Regions from separate parts of the Arminella tumorigenes genome, predicted to be linked through region 2. Evidence: predicted binding sites of a transcription regulator. Region 2 holds the regulator's gene; each other region holds the start of a gene.
The links. Region 2 encodes LexA, which represses DNA repair genes until DNA is damaged. Its sites were predicted from a motif close to TGTTCNNNNTGTGTTCNG; they were not measured.
Positions count from the first base shown of each region.

Region 1: dnaE (DNA polymerase III subunit alpha) is a predicted target of LexA. The motif match lies at 1,571-1,588, and genes of this name have one in related genera.
Region 3: PR017_RS09375 (ribonuclease T2 family protein) is a predicted target of LexA. The motif match lies at 1,813-1,830, and genes of this name have one in related genera.

Region 1 is NZ_CP117255.1:1,019,996-1,026,641, reverse strand. Features, by position in the region: gene dnaE (DNA polymerase III subunit alpha) at 1-1,348, opposite strand, end outside; gene PR017_RS05085 (hypothetical protein) at 1,706-2,290, shown strand; gene PR017_RS05080 (DUF5680 domain-containing protein) at 2,399-2,863, shown strand; gene PR017_RS05075 (ABC transporter ATP-binding protein) at 2,876-3,559, opposite strand; gene PR017_RS05070 (lipoprotein-releasing ABC transporter permease subunit) at 3,576-4,889, opposite strand; gene proS (proline--tRNA ligase) at 4,907-6,229, opposite strand.
Region 2 is NZ_CP117255.1:1,243,655-1,250,300, reverse strand. Features, by position in the region: gene PR017_RS06265 (pyruvate dehydrogenase complex E1 component subunit beta) at 1-78, opposite strand, end outside; gene pdhA (pyruvate dehydrogenase (acetyl-transferring) E1 component subunit alpha) at 94-1,134, opposite strand; gene PR017_RS06255 (FtsB family cell division protein) at 1,292-1,603, opposite strand; gene eno (phosphopyruvate hydratase) at 1,739-3,013, opposite strand; gene kdsA (3-deoxy-8-phosphooctulonate synthase) at 3,160-4,005, opposite strand; gene PR017_RS06240 (VOC family protein) at 4,002-4,886, opposite strand; gene lexA (transcriptional repressor LexA) at 5,052-5,771, shown strand; gene PR017_RS06230 (ComEC/Rec2 family competence protein) at 5,752-6,646, opposite strand, start outside.
Region 3 is NZ_CP117255.1:1,895,785-1,902,430, forward strand. Features, by position in the region: gene ettA (energy-dependent translational throttle protein EttA) at 1-848, opposite strand, end outside; gene PR017_RS09375 (ribonuclease T2 family protein) at 1,049-1,798, opposite strand; gene PR017_RS09380 (alpha/beta fold hydrolase) at 1,966-2,898, shown strand; gene PR017_RS09385 (DMT family transporter) at 2,915-3,874, shown strand; gene caiB (succinate--glutarate CoA-transferase) at 3,892-5,094, shown strand; gene PR017_RS09395 (thiamine pyrophosphate-binding protein) at 5,091-6,646, shown strand, end outside.

The sequences.
Region 1 (6,646 bases), 220 kb from region 2:
GGCCGTACTTCTTCTGGACGTAGCGGATGACTTCTTCGCGCCGGTCCTGGCAGAAGTCGATGTCGAAGTCGGGCATCGACACACGATCGGGATTGAGAAAGCGCTCGAACAGCAGCGAGAAACGCAAAGGGTCGACATCGGTGATGGTCAGCGCATAGGCGACCAGCGAGCCTGCTCCCGATCCGCGCCCGGGACCAACCGGGATATCCTCGTTCTTCGCCCACTTGATGAAGTCGGCAACGATCAGGAAGTAGCCCGGAAAACCCATGCGCTCGATAACGCCGAGTTCGAATTCCAGCCGGTCGCGATAGACCTGTTCGTCATAGCCCGGCGCCGTGCCCAGTGTCGCCAGCCGCATATCGAGCCCTTCGACAGCCTGAGCCCGCAGTTCAAGCGCCTCGGCGCGCTCGGCCTCCTTCGGATCATCGCTGGCGCCGGTAAAACGCGGCAGGATCGGCTTGCGGGTCTGCAGCACGAAGGCACAGCGCTCTGCGATCTCGATGGTGTTGGCCAGCGCCTCCGGCAGATCGGCAAACAGCTTTGCCATTTCGGCGCGGCTTTTCAGATAGTGGTCCGGCGTCAGGCGAAACCGGCTGTCGTCCGAGACGATCGCATTGTGGGCGACAGCCATCAGCGCATCATGGGCATCGTAGTCGTCGCGGGTCGGAAAGAAGGCCTCGTTGGTGGCGACCAACGGCAGTTCGTGCTCGTAGGCGAGTGCAATCATGCGTTGTTCGTGGCGGCGATCATAGGTGCCGTGGCGCTGTAGCTCGACATAGAGCCGGTCGCCGAACAGCGCCTTCAGGCGCAGCAGCCTCGCCACCGCCTTCTGCGGATGGCCTTCCTTGATTTCGATATCGACGGGCCCACCAACGGAGCCGGACAGCGCGATCAGGCCGTCTGTACCGATCTCCTCCAGCCAGGACGCCTTGACGTGCACGGCCTGACTATTGTCGCCGCCGAGATAGGCGCGGCTGACGAGATCGACCATGCGCTCATAGCCGGCGTCGCTGGCCGCCAGAAGCACGATGGCAGGCAGCTTGGTGAGCCCCTGCTGGCCGTTGCGCTTCTCGCCCTCGACGGCGTCTTCCATGTCGATTGAAACCTGGCAGCCGATGATCGGCTGCAGGCCTTCGTCCATTGCCTTCTGGGAGAACTCGAGCGCGATGAACAGGTTGTTGGTGTCGGTAATCGCCAGAGCCGGCTGGCTGTCGCTTGAAGCCTTGGCGAGGATCTTCTTGAGCGGCAAAGCGCCTTCTAGAAGCGAATATGCCGAATGCACACGCAGATGCACGAACTCCGGCGACGATCCCGAGGGTCCGCCCTGCCTGTCAGTTGCCTCTGCCATGATACGCCCTTCCGCATGCCCGAATGAATCGGTGCTATTGTCGGCATAGCGGCTGGCAAAGTCCAGAACAACTCAAGTCGGCACGACCACGCGGGGGCGGTCATACCCGAAAACTTACATCGCCATGACGATGATCGACAGGCTGGCGACGAACATGACGATGGAGGCGAAAGCGGCGACGTCTCGAATAATATCGGTCATTGGGCCTCTCCGGTGTTGTTATGTTCCTTATATGTTCTGTTTACATTCACCTGTCAACAGCATTTTCAGCGGGCTTGACTCAAATGCTGCCACGCAAGGCCCTATGGCTGGAAGCGCACCGACGCCATGCTATGAGCGTGCGTGGAGGAGATGATTATGAAAAATTTGGCCCTGTCGCTGCTCGGTGCTGCCTTATGCGTGTCGAGTGCATTTGCCGGCGATATCGCGCCGGAAAAGATCATCGGAGCTGCGATCGGCGACTGGAACAGGGACGGCAATGCTGACCTCGCCCTGCTCATCACCCCCGAGGAAGACGGCGACGACATCGGCATCGACATCTACCTGCGCGACAAGGAGCATCTCCTCCTTCATCTCGCCGCAGCAGCACCGAACAAGGTATCCGGCAATACCAGTCTCAACGGAATGTTCGGCAGGGACGCAGGCATATCGGCCCAGCCTAACGGCTCGATCTCCGTCCATTCGGAAAACAGCGGTGGTGGACGCGACCGCTGGGAGCAGACGCTGACGATAGCTTATCGCAACGCGACGTTCGTCGTTGCCGGCTTCACTTACACCCATCACGACACGCTGGATCCCGACAACAGCGGCACCTGCGATAATGTGCTTAGCGGCAAGGTCAGCAGCGGTGGCAAGGAACGCAAGGTCGACGCGAGGACAGTTGCAGTTGCCGACTTGGCGGATCAACCCGCCTTGGACGCGTGTGGCATCCGCGATGAATGAGCGTTGGGACAATTACCGCGCCTGCGATCAGATACATTTGTTCTTATTTTGTTCTTTACACGGCCGCATCAAAATGCAACCCTGGGAATGCACTCTGGGGGAGCAGTTATGGATTGGGCGCTGCTGAATGACTTTATCGTCGTGGCGAAATCGCAGACCTACGTGGCGGATGCGGTGAAACTATCTTCCTGTCGTCCGGGATCCCACGACATCGGTTATGAGGGCGGTCGCTGGCGCTATCTCGACAGCTATTTTGGAGGCTCCGATTTTGCCGGCCAGGAGGTGGTGTGGTTTTCAGGCGAGGCCATTTGGGCGATGAATTATTTCGGGAGGATCATCGAGCCTGCACTGATCGATGCTGCGAAGGCAGGCTGCGTCATCAAGGCAGCGTTGCGGCATCTCTATCTCGAGGAGAAGCGGTTCCTGGGCGGGCTGGAGTTCGACCATGACTTCGGTCGCTACAAGGACGAGAGTCTCGGTGATTGCACCCATTCCAGCGGGCGGGAGCATATCATGGTCGACGGCCGCGCGGCCTATGAACTCGATTATCGCGGCGGCCTCATCGTGCCTTGACCGGCACGACCATCAGAATTCGACGACCTTGCCGCCCGAGATCGTGACGCGACGGTCCATGCGGGCAGCGAGATCGTGGTTGTGAGTAGCGATCATCGCGGCCAGGCCCGATTGGCGCACCAGAGCCTCCAAAGCATCGAAGACGTAGTGGGCGGTGCCGGGGTCGAGATTGCCGGTCGGCTCATCGGCGAGAAGCACCAATGGCGCATTGGCGACGGCACGGGCGATGGCAACGCGCTGCTGTTCGCCGCCGGAGAGTTCGGCCGGGCGGTGCTCGCCGCGATGGCCGACGCGCATGTAGTCGAGTAGCTGGTTTGCCCTGGCCCGGGCCTCCTTCTGCGTCAGTCCGGCGATCATTTGCGGCATCATTACGTTTTCGATAGCCGAGAATTCTGGCAGCAGGTGGTGAAACTGGTAGACAAAGCCGATGTCGTTGCGACGGATGGCCGTGCGCTTCTCGTCGGTGAGGTTGTTGCAGGGATTACCGTTGATCGTCACATCGCCGGAATCGGGCTGCTCGAGCAGGCCGGCGACGTGAAGCAGTGTCGACTTGCCGGTGCCGGACGGAGCGACGAGCGCGACTATTTCGCCGCGATGGAGCGCGAAATCTGCGTCCTTCAGGATCGAGAGCATGGTCTCGCCCTCACCATAGTGGCGATCGATGCCGGTCAGCTGAAGCACGACGTTGGATTTCATGGAAATGCTGGCATCCTTATTCATAGCGCAGCGCCTGGACCGGGTCGAGCCGCGAGGCACGCCAGGCGGGGAAGATCGTGGCGAGGAACGACAGGCAAAGCGCCATGACGACGACGGTAACAGTTTCGCTGAGGTTCATCTCGGCCGGCAGCTTGCTCAGGAAATACAGCTGCGGATCGAACAGGACGGTGCCGGACACCCAGGAGAAAAATTTGCGGATGGATTCGATATTGATGCAAACGAGGACGCCGAGCGCCACACCGCCAAACGTGCCGACGATGCCGATGGCTGCCCCGGTCATGAAGAATATCCGCATAATGGAGCCGGATGTTGCCCCCATCGTCCTCAGAATGGCGATGTCGCTGCCCTTGTCTTTCACCAGCATGATCAGGCCGGAGATAATGTTGAGCGCCGCGACCAGCACGATCATCGTCAGGATCATGAACATGACGTTGCGCTCGACCTGGAGGGCCGAGAAGAAAGTCTCGTTGCGGGCGCGCCAGTCGGTGAGATAGACCTGCCGGCCGGCCGCAGCTTCGATCAGGGGCTTGATGGTATCGACATCGTCGGGCTTGTTGACGAAGATCTCGATGGATTGGACGATGCCGGGCGAGTTGAAATAGAGCTGCGCTTCCTCGAGCGGCATGAAGACGATGGAAGAATCATATTCGGACATGCCGATCTCGAAGATACCGGAGACCGTGTAGGACTTCACGCGCGGGTTGACGCCGAATGGCGTGACGTCGCCGTCGGGGGCAATGAGAGTGATCTGGTCGCCGGCGGCCAGACCCAGCTGCTGCGCCATGCGCGAGCCGATCAGCACACCGGTGCCGGCGGCAAAGCCCACCATGTCGCCGCTCTTGATGTTGCCGGAGACAGTCTTGAGCTTCTCCAGATCCTCGGCACGGATACCGCGGATCAGCGCGCCGCTGCCGACGCCACCACGGCCGGAGGCGAGCGTTTCGCCCTCCACCAGCGGCAGGGCCATTGTCACGCCCGGAACAGCCGCGAACTTCTTGGCAAGTGCCGCATAGTCGTTCAGCGGAGTATCGATGGGCTGCACGATGACATGGCCGTTGAGGCCGAGGATACGGGAAATGAGTTCGGTGCGGAAACCGTTCATGACCGCCATCACGATGATCAGCGTCGCGACGCCGAGCATGATGCCGATGAAGGAAAAGCCGGCAATCACCGAGATGTAGGCTTCCTTGCGCCGGGCGCGCAGGTAGCGCCAGGCAACGAGCCGTTCGAATGCAGAGAACGCACGCGACGGCGAGCGAGCGCCAGACGTCTTTTCCTGCTTGGCCACTGCCGCGCCGCTTACCGCCATACCCTGTCGTCCTTCGCTCAGCCCAGAAGGCGGTTGATTGCAGCGTCCATGGTCATGGTCTCGCGCGCACCGGTCTTGCGATCCTTGACCTCCACCTCGCCCGACGCCACGGAGCGCGGACCGACGATGATCTGCAGCGGCACGCCGATCAGGTCTGCCGTCGCGAATTTTGTGCCGGCCCGGTCGTCGCGATCATCGAGGAGGATGTCCCTGCCCGCCTTGGTAAGCGTCGAATAAAGCTTTTCGCAGGCAGAATCACAGGCTTCGTCACCCGCCTTCATGTTAATGATGATGGCATCGAAGGGAGATACGGATGCTGGCCAGATGATTCCGTTTTCATCGTGCGACGCTTCGATGATGGCGGGCACCAGACGCGTCGGCCCGATGCCGTAGGAGCCCATGTGAACGAGGTGCTCCTTGCCATCGGGACCCTGAACCTTGGCGTTCATTGGCTCGGAATATTTGGTGCCGAAATAGAAGATGTGGCCGACTTCGATACCGCGTGCGGAAAGGCGCTCGCTATCGGGGATGGCGTCGAAGGCCACCTCGTCGTGCATTTCGGAAGTGGCGGCATAGACCGATGTCCACTTTTCGAAGATCGCGTTGATACCGGCGATGTCGTCGAAGTCCGTGTCCTCGGCGGGGATGTCGAATTTCACAAAGTCGCGGTGGCTGAAGACTTCCGACTCGCCGGTGTCGGCCAGAATGATGAACTCATGGCTGAGGTCGCCGCCAATGGGGCCGGTGTCGGCGCGCATCGGGATGGCGCGCAGGCCAAGCCGCTCGAACGTCCGCAGGTAGGCCGCGAACATCTTCTTGTAAGAATGTTCTGCACCCTCCTTGGTCAGGTCGAAGGAATAGGCGTCCTTCATCATGAACTCGCGCGAGCGCATGGTACCAAAGCGCGGACGGATCTCATCGCGGAATTTCAGCTGGATGTGATAGAGGTTGAGAGGCAGATCCTTGTAGGATTTGACCGACGAACGGAAAATGTCGGTGATCATTTCCTCGTTGGTCGGGCCGTAGAGCATTGGCCGGTCCTGACGGTCCTTGATGCGCAGCATTTCCTTGCCGTACGCTTCGTAACGTCCGCTTTCCTGCCAGAGTTCGGCCGACTGAAGTGTCGGCATCGACAGCTCTATGGCGCCGGAGCGGTTCTGCTCCTCGCGGATGATGTTGTTGACCTTGTCGAGAACACGCTTGCCGAGCGGCAGCCACGAGTAGATGCCCTGGCTCTGCTGTCGGATCATGCCGGCGCGCAGCATCAGACGATGCGAGACGATTTCCGCTTCCTTGGGATTTTCCTTGAGGATAGGCATGAAGTATCGGGACAGGCGCATCGCATATTCCAGAGGTTGCATGGATCCGCTTTTAGCGGAATCGCAAAAAAGTTAACGCTGGGGGCGTTCATAGCTGCTTCGCAGGCGGAAAGAAACCCGCATTTGCCCGCCTTCACAGTGCATCGGAGGCCCGGCATGCGCCATCCCCACCTTTCGGCACACCGCGCCAAAATGACGCACGATTGACGACTTTAGCAAAAACTTGTCAACAGAAAAAATTTGCGCGAGTGTAACAAATATGCAAAAAAACAGATGACAAAGCCCCATCCTTGGGCTAGTTTCAGCTCACAAAAGAGGCAGGATGATTAAATTCCTGTCGATCTCGCGGTCAAGTCTTGGGAGGATTAGATCTTAGGCGCGCTTCGTCGCAGCCCCGGTAACGGTTACGGATCACGCGATACTTTGAAAACAAGGCTT
Region 2 (6,646 bases):
TTCCTTCTTCAGCCATTTGGAGAGTGTGCCTTCTTCCATCGTCGGAGAGAGGGCGGGCATCAGGATATCGATAGGCATGGGTTCCCTCCCCGATCAGAGCAGAATGTCTGTGTAGAGCGCGGATGCATCCGGCTCCGGCTCGGACTGGGCGAAATCGGCACTGTCAGCAACGATATCGCGAACATCCTTGTCGATCGCCTTCAGATCGTCTTCGGATGCCCAGCCTTTTCCGACCAGGCGCAAGCGCACCTGCTCGATCGGATCATGTTCTGAGCGCATCTTCTGCACTTCGTCCTTGGAGCGATACTTCGCCGGGTCGGACATCGAATGGCCGCGATAGCGGTAGGTCAGCATTTCGAGAATGATCGGGCCCTTGCCAGAACGGCAATGCTGGAGCGCCTCGTCGGCTGCCGCCTTGACAGCGCGCACGTCCATGCCATCGACCTGAATACCGGGAATGCCGAAGCCCGAACCGCGCAGCGAGTAGTTGGACTGCGCCGTCGCGCGCGCCGAGGAGGTGCCCATGGCGTAGTGGTTGTTCTCGATGATATAGACGATTGGAAGCTTCCAGAGAGCAGCCATGTTGAAGCTCTCGTAGACCTGGCCCTGATTGGCCGCACCGTCGCCGAAATAGGCGACAGAGACGCTGTCATTGCCACGGTATTTGTTGGCGAAAGCGAGCCCGGTACCGAGCGAAACCTGCGCACCGACGATACCGTGACCACCGTAGAAATGCTTCTCTTTCGAGAACATGTGCATCGAGCCGCCCTTGCCGTGCGAATAGCCGCTGCTGCGACCAGTCAGTTCGGCCATGACGCCACGCGCTTCCATGCCGCAAGCAAGCATATGTCCGTGGTCGCGATAGGCTGTTATAACCTGATCGCCTTCCTTCTGGGCCATCTGCATGCCGACGACGACAGCTTCCTGGCCGATGTAGAGGTGACAGAATCCGCCGATGAACCCCATGCCGTACAACTGTCCGGCCTTTTCCTCGAAACGCCGGATGAGCAGCATTTCGCGGTAGGCTTTCAGCTCTTCGTCGCGATCGAAATCGGCGATAGGACCGCCGTTGGTTTCAATACGTGCTGACTTGGACGTTTTCCGGTTGGAAACGGACGCGATTTTCGGCGCCATTCAACCCTCCCCTGTGTGATAAGCATCGATCAATGGTGACGCGTAACATAGGGAAGATTAACAGATGCAGCAATGCCATAAACGCATGGCTAGTATTCGATATAAGTCACTGAAAAACAAATAAAATTTTTGATTAACTGAAATTCAGTTAATCACCTCATTTATTGAAGATCACGATTTCGTCGGCCTTGGAATAATCAAGCTGGTAGCGGGCCTTTTCATCCAGCATGTCCTTGTCGAGCGATCCGTCGCTGAGCAGGGCAACCTCCTTTTCAAGGTGCTGTCGCTTGGCGACGAGATCGGCCAGATCCTTGGAGCGAGCCAGTCGCTGCTGCTCGAAGACTTCGGTCGCCCGCAGGCCGTAGTCGCCATGGACGCAGTGGTAGCCGAAATAAGATACGAAAGCGACGGTGATGGCTGGAAGCACCAGGTGACCGAGTCGCTTCTTCTTATGATATTTTGTCCACATGCCGTTTGCCCATACGCTCTACCCGTGTGAACCAGACTAGTTGGTAGAGATTAACCGTCCGTTGACCTTGTTGCAGGATCCATTAAAAAACCGCGCCCGAAGGCGCGGTTGCTAGAAAAGCGGATGCGTCTGGTATCAGCCGCGCAGGATGGACGTGCCGGCGTAGCGGGCCTGGGGACCGAGCATTTCCTCGATGCGGATCAGCTGGTTGTACTTGGCAAGACGGTCTGAGCGCGACAGCGAGCCGGTTTTGATCTGGCCGCAGTTGGTGGCAACCGCGAGATCGGCAATCGTCGAATCTTCGGTTTCGCCGGAGCGGTGCGACATGACGGCGGTGTAGCCGGCCTTGTGGGCCGTTTCGACGGCGTCGAGCGTTTCGGTCAGCGTGCCGATCTGGTTGACCTTGACGAGGATGGAGTTGGCAACGCCCATCTTGATGCCGTCGCGAAGGCGCGAGGAGTTGGTGACGAACAGGTCGTCGCCGACCAGCTGGGTGGTCTTGCCGGCAAGCTCGGTCAGCGTCTTCCAGCCTTCCCAATCGTCTTCGGACATGCCGTCCTCGATCGACAGGATCGGATACTTGGCAGCGAGCTCGGCAAGGTATTCGGCCATGGCGCCTGATTCCAGCGTGCGGCCTTCGCCTTCGAGAACGTACTTGCCGTCCTTGAAGAACTCTGTCGCGGCGCAATCGAGGCCGAGGTAGATGTCTTCGCCTGGGCGATAGCCGGCCTTCTCGATCGACTTCATGATGAAGTCCAGGGCTTCCGGCGCACTCTTCAAGCCCGGTGCAAAACCGCCTTCGTCGCCGACATTGGTGTTATGACCCTGGGCAGACAATTCTTTCTTCAGCACGTGGAAAACTTCAGAGCCCATGCGGACGGCATCGGAGAATGTTTCGGCGCCGACTGGAAGAATCATGAATTCCTGGAAGTCGATCGGGTTGTCGGCATGGGCACCGCCATTGATGATGTTCATCATCGGAACCGGCAGAAGGCTGGCATAGGCGCCGCCGACATAGCGATACAGCGGCAGGTCAGCGCTCTGGGCGGCTGCCTTGGCGACTGCGAGCGATACGCCGAGGATAGCGTTGGCACCGAGGCGCGACTTGTTGGCCGTCCCGTCCAGCTCGATCATCAGGTTGTCGATCTGGATCTGGTTTTCGGCATCGAGACCGCCGATGGCTTCGAAGATTTCGGTATCGACGGCTTCAACTGCCTTTTCGACGCCCTTGCCATGGTAACGCGAGCCACCATCGCGCAATTCGACTGCCTCATGGGCACCTGTCGAGGCGCCCGACGGGACTGCGGCACGACCCATGCTGCCGTCTTCAAGATATACGTCGACTTCGACAGTCGGGTTGCCGCGGCTGTCGAGAATCTCGCGGGCGATAATGTCGGTGATTGCGGTCATGGCTGGTTCCTGCTCGCTGGTTATAATCGATTGAAATCTCTAAATCGAAGGCGTGACAATTACAATGCCATCACGCGCTTCGAATGAGGGAACGTCACAGCCGACTAAACCAAGATCATGTCAGCCTGTTAACGCTCCCGCAGATGCTAGGCCTTGGCGATGGCATCGAATGCCAGCAGCTTTTCGAGCAGCTGCGGCATGTCTTTCAGATGCACCATGTTCGGGCCATCGGACGGCGCATGGTCGGGATCCTCGTGGGTTTCGATAAACACGCCGGCGACGCCGACGGCAACGGCCGCGCGGGCAAGGGTTTCCACGAATTCGCGCTGGCCGCCGGACGATCCGCCCTGGCCGCCGGGCTGCTGAACGGAGTGGGTAGCATCGAAGATCACGGGAGCGCCCATCGCCGCCATGATCGGCAGCGAGCGCATGTCGGAGACCAGCGTGTTGTAACCGAAGGAGGCACCGCGTTCGCAGAGCAGGATGTTCGGGTTACCGCTGTCGTTGAGCTTGGCCAGCACGTTCTTCATGTCCCAGGGGGCGAGGAATTGACCCTTCTTGACGTTGATGATGCGGCCGGTCTTGGCGGCAGCAACCAGAAGATCGGTCTGGCGCGACAGGAAGGCAGGGATCTGCAGCACATCCACGGTCTTGGCGACAAGGGCGCACTGCTCTTCCGTGTGGATGTCGGTGAGCACCGGGAAACCGTATTCCTTCTTCAGGTCGCCAAATATCTCCAGAGCCGCTTCCAGCCCCAGGCCGCGCTGGGCTGAGAGCGACGTGCGGTTTGCCTTGTCGAAGGATGACTTGTAGACGAGCCCGATGCCAAGCGAGGCGCAGAGCTCCTTGAGCTTGCCGGCTATCGTGAAGGCATGATCGCGGCTCTCCATCTGGCAGGGGCCGGCAATCAGCGAGAGGCGTTTGCTGTTGGAGAAAGTGACCCTGCCGGGGCCTTCGCCGGCGACCACGTCCGAATTTGTCGAATGGCTCATGCTGTCTCCTCGAAGGCGAACAATGCCCCCTGCCCGGGAGCGGCCTTCACCAGAATAGTGTTGCTCTTGCGCGTGTAGGTCACGCCGTTACCAGCCAAATGCGCTTCTGTCACGGAAAGATCGCGAACGGCAAAGACGATCGCCCGACCCCGCAGGCCCGCATCCTCACCAGATGGCGCCGCCTCATAGAAGGCCTCCATCCCCTCGCCGCTCAAGATGTCGATTTCGACATTGGCCGCCGATGCTGTGATGCCAAAGGAATGCGGAACGATTGCGGCACCATTGCCAACTTGGCTGATGAGCCCGGAAAACGCCTTGGGACTGGCGCAGGACAGCACGAGACGCGAGATGCCGAGCACGCCGTTCGGATGCCTCTCCAGCGCGCTGCGATCCGTCGGCATCGCATTGATGCGCTCGCAGGTGAAAACGAAGAAATCCGGGGCACGCGAATCTGCAGCGAAGGCAAGTCGAAAGCCGGCGATCGATTCGGACCCGTCCGGCATGCGCATCGGTCTTTCGAACTCGAGAATCTTCCCGGCCGAGACCCCGCTGTCTCGAAAGCGCTGCTGGTCGCTTTCAGCATTGCCGGTTGCAAAGGCAACGGAGGAAAATCCATCGTCACCGACGCGAAACCGGAAGGCCTGGTCGCGCGCAACGAAGACATTGCCGGCCAGCGCAGATGCCTCGCACTCCGAGAGACTGGCAATGCCGAGCGGCTCTAGATAGGTCTTGTCGGCGAAGAAAACGCAAGCATTTTCAGTACCAAAGGGATGCCGTGCATCGGCGGCGACAGTAAAGCCGAGCTTGCTCAGCCGCTGGCGCGCAGAGGCTATATCGCAGGTCGGCAGAACCAGATGGTCGATCGGGTAGGCTGCTGTCATGGTTTGACTCCGTCCTGCAACACCGTCAGCGACGGCAACGCGACATGATCTTCCAAAAAAGCGATTATTCCAACGGCGTTCACAAAGATTTAGTCACTTGCGGAACACATATGGAACATATAGTGTCCGTTCTGGCTTTGTTTCGCACTTGGAGCACGAAAAACGATGTTGACGCGCAAGCAACAGGAACTGCTTCTCTTCATTCACGAACGAATGAAAGAGTCCGGCGTCCCGCCTTCTTTCGATGAAATGAAGGATGCGCTGGACCTTGCGTCCAAATCAGGCATCCATCGGCTGATCACGGCGCTGGAGGAACGCGGCTTCATCCGCCGCCTGCCGAACCGGGCACGCGCTATCGAGGTCATCAAGCTTCCAGAGGCCTATAACCCCAATGCACAGCCACGGCGCGGCTTTTCGCCCAGCGTCATCGAAGGCAGCCTCGGCAAGACGCCGGCTATTGCCGCAGCGCCGACAAAGCCCGCAGTCGAGGACCGCAGCGGCTCAGTCTCGCTGCCGGTCATGGGCCGCATCGCCGCCGGTGTTCCCATCGCCGCAATCCAGAACAATACCCACGACATCATGGTTCCCGCCGACATGGTCGGCGCCGGCGAGCATTACGCGCTCGAAGTGCGAGGCGACTCGATGATCGAGGCCGGCATCTTCGACGGCGATACCGTCATCATCCGCAATGCCAGTACGGCGAGCCCCGGCGACATCATCGTCGCCCTCGTCGATGACGAGGAGGCAACGCTCAAGCGCTTTCGACGCAAGGGTGCCTCCATTGCGCTCGAGGCAGCCAACCCGGCGTACGAGACCCGCATCTTCGGCCCGGACAGGGTTAAGATCCAGGGGCGGCTTGTCGGGCTCATCCGCCGGTATCACTGACCGGTGACGTGGCGTCGGTACCGATGAAAGCCGGCTTTCGCCAGTCGTAGGCTCGATGCCTTTCCCACGGACGATCAAGGGCGCTGAACGCAGTGATGACCTCGGGCTGAGGAGCGCTCAGGTCGACCTCGATGGAGCCTGTTTTGCGCAGCGATGCACCCGTATAGAGGGCCGCACCGGACCGACATCGATCGAGGCGAATCCTTACCGGCGTGATGACGATATCGGCGGTATCGCAGGCCGGACCCAGATAGGCGGCATCGGATATAGTCACGAGCATTGCGCCCGTTTCGAGCATGGCAACGCACCAATCGCGACCATGGCAGGCAAAGCCGCCGTCGACGGCACTGTCCAGCGCCGTCTCCATTGCCAGTCGCAGCGTTGCCTGGTGCTCCGCATCCATACGGTTCAAGGGCTGGCCACGAACGGAGTGGGGCGGGGTCGAATTGTCCGGCGGCAGCATTTGCGGCGGCGTATCTTCGGACACCGGCAGGGCTCGCTGCCATTGCTGATAGATGAAATCCGGGGGGCGTTCGCGGTTGCGCTCGAGACGACCTTTCCGGAACAGGGCTACGAGTTCGCCATCCTCTGAAATCAGCAATTCCGATCTCTGGGGAGAAGGCTGCAAGGCGGCAAAAGTCACAGAGGCTGCGATCAGCAGCGCGCCGGCATGGCGCATGGGCGTTCGCAGCACCGTCATCAGCAGGAATCCGGCAATGATGGTCTGGAAAAGCCCGGCAGGCAGGCGCGCGAACGGGACATTGCCGCCCCATGCCGCCACCGTCTTCGCGATGACCATCACGATATCGAGTCCCCAGCCGGTGATAAGCCAGAATACGCCGTCCAGGCCGAAGGGCATCATCAGCATGGCGAGC
Region 3 (6,646 bases), 650 kb from region 2:
GCCTTGGATTTTGCCTGGCGGGCCTTCGGGCTGGAGGCGATCCATTCCTGTTCGCGCGAGATCGCCTTCTGGCGTCCTGCCTCTTCGCGGTTTTCCTGCTGCATGCGCTTGGCTTTGGCAAGCAGGTAGGCCGAGTAGTTGCCTTCGTACGGAATGCCGCGGCCACGGTCGAGCTCGAGGATCCAGCCGGTGACGTTGTCGAGGAAGTAGCGATCGTGGGTGATCATCATCACAGCGCCGGGATAGGCGCGCAGGTGCTTTTCGAGCCAGGCGATGGTCTCGGCATCGAGATGGTTGGTCGGTTCGTCGAGCAGCAGCAGGTCCGGCTGCGACAGTAGCAATCGGCAGAGCGCAACGCGACGGCGCTCACCGCCCGACAGGCTGGTGACTTCCGATTCCGGCGGCGGGCAACGGAGCGCATCCATCGCCATTTCGACCTGGCTTTCGAGGTCCCAGAGGTTCTGGCTGTCGATGATGTCCTGCAGCTTCGAGCCTTCTTCGGCCGTCTCGTCGGAGTAGTTCATCATCAGTTCGTTGTAGCGCTCAAGCACGGCCGTCTTCTTGGCAACGCCTTCCATGACGTTCTCGCGCACCGTCTTGGTCTCGTCGAGATGCGGTTCCTGCTCGAGGTAGCCAAGGGTCGCGCCTTCGGCGAGCCATGCTTCCCCGGTGAATTCCTTGTCCAGGCCGGCAATGATCTTCAGCACCGTCGACTTACCGGCGCCGTTCGGGCCGAGGATACCGATCTTGGCATCGGGGTAGAACGACAGGTTGACGTTCTCGAGGATTTTCTTGGCGCCGTAAGACTTGTTGAGTCCCGACATGTGATAGATGAATTGACGTGCCATTGCTGGGCTTCTCCTAGGCGCAAGAGATCTGGGTTTGAGCCGCTATGTAAGGGAAACCACGCCGCGCGGCAACGCCGAAACCGGCCTTGCGCCGCATTTGTCGACCATCGGGGTGACGCAATCAGCCAAACCGCCGACGTCCAAGCGTGACCCGCCGCTGACGATACCCATCGGACAACGCCGCCGCGCAGTCAGAAATCCTAGCGGCCGACGGCCTGTACCAGACCTTCGTTGCAGCCGAATGCGGTACTGCCGGCGCCCTGGATCAGCTTGCCCAGCCTCGGACCACTCTCGCCGGGCGATACCGCATCCTGCGACAAGCCGATGGTGAGCTCGGAAATCACCCGGGCGCTGCCGTTGCCGCGGCAGCTCATCTTGACGCGGTCACTGGCACCCTCGCCAAAACTTTTGTCGAACGCGGCCTTGATGCGTTCGGCATCCAGCGTCTTGCCGACGTTCGCCGCAAACAGCGCGCCCACGGCAGATGCGTTCAATTCATCGATCAAAGATACGGCAGTGCCGAAATATGCGTCTGCTGAGAGTTTCGTGCAGGTTCCATGCTTCAGCCACTCATGGCGCTCGAGGCCAGACTGCGTGCCCGGCATTGCCTTGTCGAGAGCGGCCTTGGTCGCCGCCGACAGTTCGACGGCAGGCAAGCTGTCCCAGCCATGGCTCCGGTCGGCCTGTTGCAGCGCATCCGGCACACCGCAATAGTTCTGCCGCATCGGCCAGAGCCCGTGCAGCGACAGGTGGGTGGCATCGAAGCCGTTGGCTTTCTCACCCCGGCACTCGGCTTTCTCGGCATTGGTAGCGCAGAATGCCGGCTCCCAGCTGGCCGCGAGGATAAACCTGGTCTGTCCATCGCGTGCTTCTGCCGGAAGGGAGAGGCTACCCAGCAAAACCGGCAGCAAGGCGAAGGCCGCCAGAAGCCTCAATGAAACAACCCGCATGACGACCACCCCCCAGGAACAATGAGAGAACAAGTAAGCAGATCGCACCGGCCCTCGCAAGCTGTAAATTCCACACCGCCACGTCATCATTATCCTGTGCGCCTCCCCGAAGTTGCATTGCAAAGTTCCAGCCATTGCTTTCAGGTGCGGCGATGCGAGGAGATCCCATGTTCCAAGAGATAAGACGGCACCAGAGCTTGACGGGCGCGACACTTGCCTACCGTCATCAGCCCGCATCGGGCACGCCGCGCGGCATCCTTCTCGTGCTGCACGGGCTTGCCGAGCATTCCGGCCGCTACGGTCGCTTTGCCGAGGCGATGGCGGACAACGGTTATCACGTCTACGCGCACGACCACCGTGGCCATGGCCGCACCAAGGCGCCGGATGCGCCGCTTGGCCAGTTCGCCCGCCGCGATGGCGTAGCGTGCGTCATCGCGGACGTCATGGCCATGAGATCGCTTGCGTCAGCGGCCCACCCCGGCCTGCCTGTCGTCCTCTTCGGTCATTCCATGGGCGGACTGATCAGCCTTTCCGCCGCCATCGCCCATCCCGCAGACTTCGATGCCGTCGCAGTGTGGAACTCCAACTTTCATCCCGGCCTCGCCGGGCGGGCTGGACAGTTGATCCTCGGCATCGAGCGCATGCTCAAAGGCTCGGATGTCCCGAGCGCCCTGCTACCGCGACTGACCTTCGGCGCCTGGGGGCAGTCCATCCCCGATCACCGGACGCTGTTCGACTGGTTGTCGACCGATCCGGCCGAGGTCGATGCATATATCGCCGACCCGCTCTCCGGCTTCGATGCCTGTGTATCGCTCTGGCGCGACCTGCTCGCCATGAGTTTTGCCGCACCGAAACGACGCCACCTCGCCCGGCTACGTCCCACCCTCCCAATCCATCTGGTGGCGGGCGCGCAGGATCCGGCGACGGATTACGGTGAAGCCGTAACCTGGCTGGCAAACCGTTTGAAAGGATTCGGCTTTTCGAATATCACAACGGAAATCTATAGCGAAATGCGGCACGAGACCCTGCATGAGGTCGATGCCAACAGGGCTACGGCGAACTTTGCCGCGTGGTGCGAACGCGTCTTGCCAAAGCCCTGACGCCGGAGGAATGCAGATGCAAAGCCCCAGCCATACGCTCAGCCGGCGCCATTCGTCGGAAATGACGATGGGCCTGACCCTGATGTTCGTGTCGGTCATGCTGTCGCCGATCGTCGACATCTTTTCCAAACTGGCGGCTGTCACTATCCCGCCGGTCGAGGTCACGGCGGCACGCTTTCTTTTTCAATGCCTGTTCGCGCTGCCGATGATCGTCTGGAAACGCAGTTGGGTGCCTGGCACTTGGCGGCAGAGAAGAATTCACGCCCTGCGTGGCGGCCTGCTGGTGTTGTCGATGATCACCTTCGTGACGACGTTGCAAGTGATGGAGGTTGCCGATGCCATCGCCATCTTCTTCGTCCAGCCGATCATCCTCACGGTACTCAGCAGCGTCTTCCTCAAGGAAACGGTGGGGTGGCGGCGTTACGCGGCCTGCGTCGTCGGCTTTTGCGGCGCCTTGCTGATCATCCAGCCCAGCTTCCAGCAGCTCGGCTTCGTTGCATTGCTCCCCGTTGTTACCGCGCTCTGCGGCTCGATCTTCGTGCTTTTGACGCGCGTTCTGGCCCATAGCGAACCGGCATCGTCGATGCAGCTGAACACCGGCCTCTGGGGACTGCTGTTCTCAGTGATCCTGCTGGCAATCGGCAGCCTCACCGGTAATGCCATCCTGTCGCCTGTCATGCCGGACGCCACGGCCGCACTCCATCTCCTCGGCGTCGGCGTGACGGCAGCCGTCTGCGGGATGCTGACACTTTATGCATATCGCGCCGTCCGGGCATCGACGCTCGCACCGCTGCAGTATTTCGAGATCATTTCGGCGACGATCTTCGGCTGGCTGGTGTTCGACAATTTCCCGAACATGCTGAAATGGGTCGGCATTCTCATCATCATCTGCTCCGGTCTCTACATCCTGTGGCGCGAGCGGCGGCTTGCATCCAAGCCGGTATCCGATACATCTCAATCGCTCCGCGCACCCTGATCGAAGATCTGCAAAACATGACCAACCGACCGATAAAAAAGCCACCGCTCGCAGGCATCCGCGTCATCGAACTCGCGCGCGTGCTGGCTGGACCTTGGGCAGGCCAGATGCTGGCCGATCTCGGTGCCGATGTCATCAAGGTAGAAAACCCGGATGGCGGCGACGACACGCGCCAATGGGGACCTCCGTTTGTCGAGGATGCGGAGGGCGCAAATCTCTCCGCCGCCTATTACCACTCGGCCAATCGCGGCAAGCGTTCCATCGTCGCCGATCTGCGCACGGACGAGGGCCAAGATCTGGTTCGCCGGCTGGCCATGACGGCAGACGTGCTGATCGAGAATTTCAAGCTCGGCGGCCTCGTCAAATACGGCCTAGACTACGAGAGCCTGCACAAGCTCAATCCGAAATTGGTCTATTGCTCAATCACCGGCTTTGGCCAGACCGGTCCCTATGCCAATCTCGCCGGCTACGACTACATCGTCCAGGGCATGTCCGGCTTCATGTCGATCACCGGCGAGACAGACGGCCAGCCGATGAAGGCCGGCGTCGCCATCGCCGACATTTTCACTGGGATCTACGCTGTCTCGGCAATCGAGGCGGCCCTGATCCATGCCCTCAAATCCGGTGAAGGGCAACTGGTCGACATGGCGCTGCTCGACGTCCAGGCGGCCGTGCTGGCGAACCAGAACATGAACTACCTGATATCAGGCAAGGCGCCGGAGCGGCTGGGCAATGCTCATCCCAACATCTCTCCCTATGAGGTGGTGCCCGTCGCCGATGGCTTCCTGATCCTCGCCATTGGCAACGATGGCCAGTTCCGCCGTCTTTGCGGCCTGCTCGGTATCGAGGCTATAGCCGGCAACGAGCGCTTCGCCACCAACAAGGCCCGCGTCGCCAACCGCATGGAAGTTCGTCAGCTCGTCTCGACCGAGACGCTGAAATGGACCAAGGCCGCCCTGCTGCAGCGCTGTGAGCAGAATGGCGTGCCGGCTGGTCCCATCAATACCATCGAGGAAATGTTTGCCGACCCCCAGGTGGTGGCGCGTGGCCTGCGCATCGATCTCGACGACGCAGCCGGCAACGCCATTCCCGGCGTTCGCACCCCGGTCATTCTCTCGGAAACACCCCTACGCTACGAACGGCCGAGCCCGAGGCTCGGCGAACATCAGGACGAGGTGCTGGCGGAACTCGCTGCGCTCGAAGGAAAGGCAAGATCATGAAACGCACAGGCGGCCAGCTCATCGTCGAGGCTTTGAAAGCCAATGGCGTCAAGCGCATCTCCTGCGTTCCCGGCGAAAGCTTCCTGGCCGTGCTCGACGCGCTGCATGACAGCGACATCGACGTTCTCGTCTGCCGCCAGGAAGGCGGTGCTTCAATGATGGCCGATGCCTGGGGCCGGCTGACCGGCGAACCCGGCATCTGCATGGTGACACGCGGCCCGGGCGCTACGAATGCTTCTGCCGGCCTCCATATCGCCCGCCAGGATTCCATCCCGATGATCCTCTTCATCGGCCAGGTGCAGCGCGATGCCCGCGAACGCGAGGCATTTCAGGAAGTCGAATATCGCCGCGCCTTCACCGAGTTCGCCAAGTGGGTCGGCGAGATCGACGATGCCGCCCGCATTCCAGAATTCGTCACCCGCGCCTTTGCCATCGCCACATCCGGACGCCCTGGCCCCGTCGTGTTGAGCCTGCCGGAAGACATGCTGCGCGACCTCGTCGAGGCGCCCGAGGCAAAGCCCTACATGCCGGTGGCGAGCCATCCCGGTAAAAGCCAGATCGACGATCTCCAGCGCCGGCTGATGGCGGCCGAGCGGCCGATGGTCATCGTCGGCGGCACGCGCTGGAACGACGAAGCGGTGGCATCGCTCCGCACGTTCGCCGAACGCTTCCAGCTACCGGTCGGCTGCTCGTTCCGCCGGCAGATGCTGTTCGACAATCTTCATCCCTGCTATGCAGGCGATGTCGGCATCGGCATCAACCCGGCGCTCGGCAAGGAGATCAGGGAGGCCGACCTTCTCATCCTGGTAGGCGGTCGTTTCTCCGAAATGCCGTCCTCCGGCTATACGCTGATGGATATCCCCTACCCGGCGCAGACGCTGGTCCACATCCATCCCGATCCGTCGGAACTCGGGCGCGTTTACCGGCCGGATCTTGCCATCTGCGCCAGCCCTGCCGATTTCGTCTCCGCTCTGGCGGATCTTCCCGCGCCGGCAACGCCCGTCTGGGCAGAGCGCACCGCCCGGATGCATGCCGCCTACCGCACATGGTCCAAAACCCCTGAAACCAGCCCAGGCGATGTCCACATGGGCCGGATCATGGACTGGATCGAGGCGAACACGGCAGCCGATACCATTTTCACCAATGGTGCCGGCAACTATGCGACCTGGCTGCATCGCTTCCATCGCTTCCGCCAGTTCAACACCCAGGCAGCCCCGGCATCCGGTTCGATGGGCTACGGCCTTCCGGCGGCGGTGGCTGCGAAGGCATTGTATCCGGAGCGTGAAGTCATCTGCTTTGCAGGCGACGGCTGCTTCATGATGCACGGACAGGAATTTGCGACGGCGGTGCAACACGGCCTGCCGATCATCACGCTGGTGATCAACAACGGCATGTACGGCACGATCCGCATGCACCAGGAACGCGACTATCCCGGCCGTGTCAGCGGCACGAAGCTCACCAATCCCGACTTCGCGGCCTTCGCCCGCGCCTATGGTGGCCATGGCGAGACGGTGAAGACGACGGCAGAGTTTGCACCCGCCATCGAGCGCGC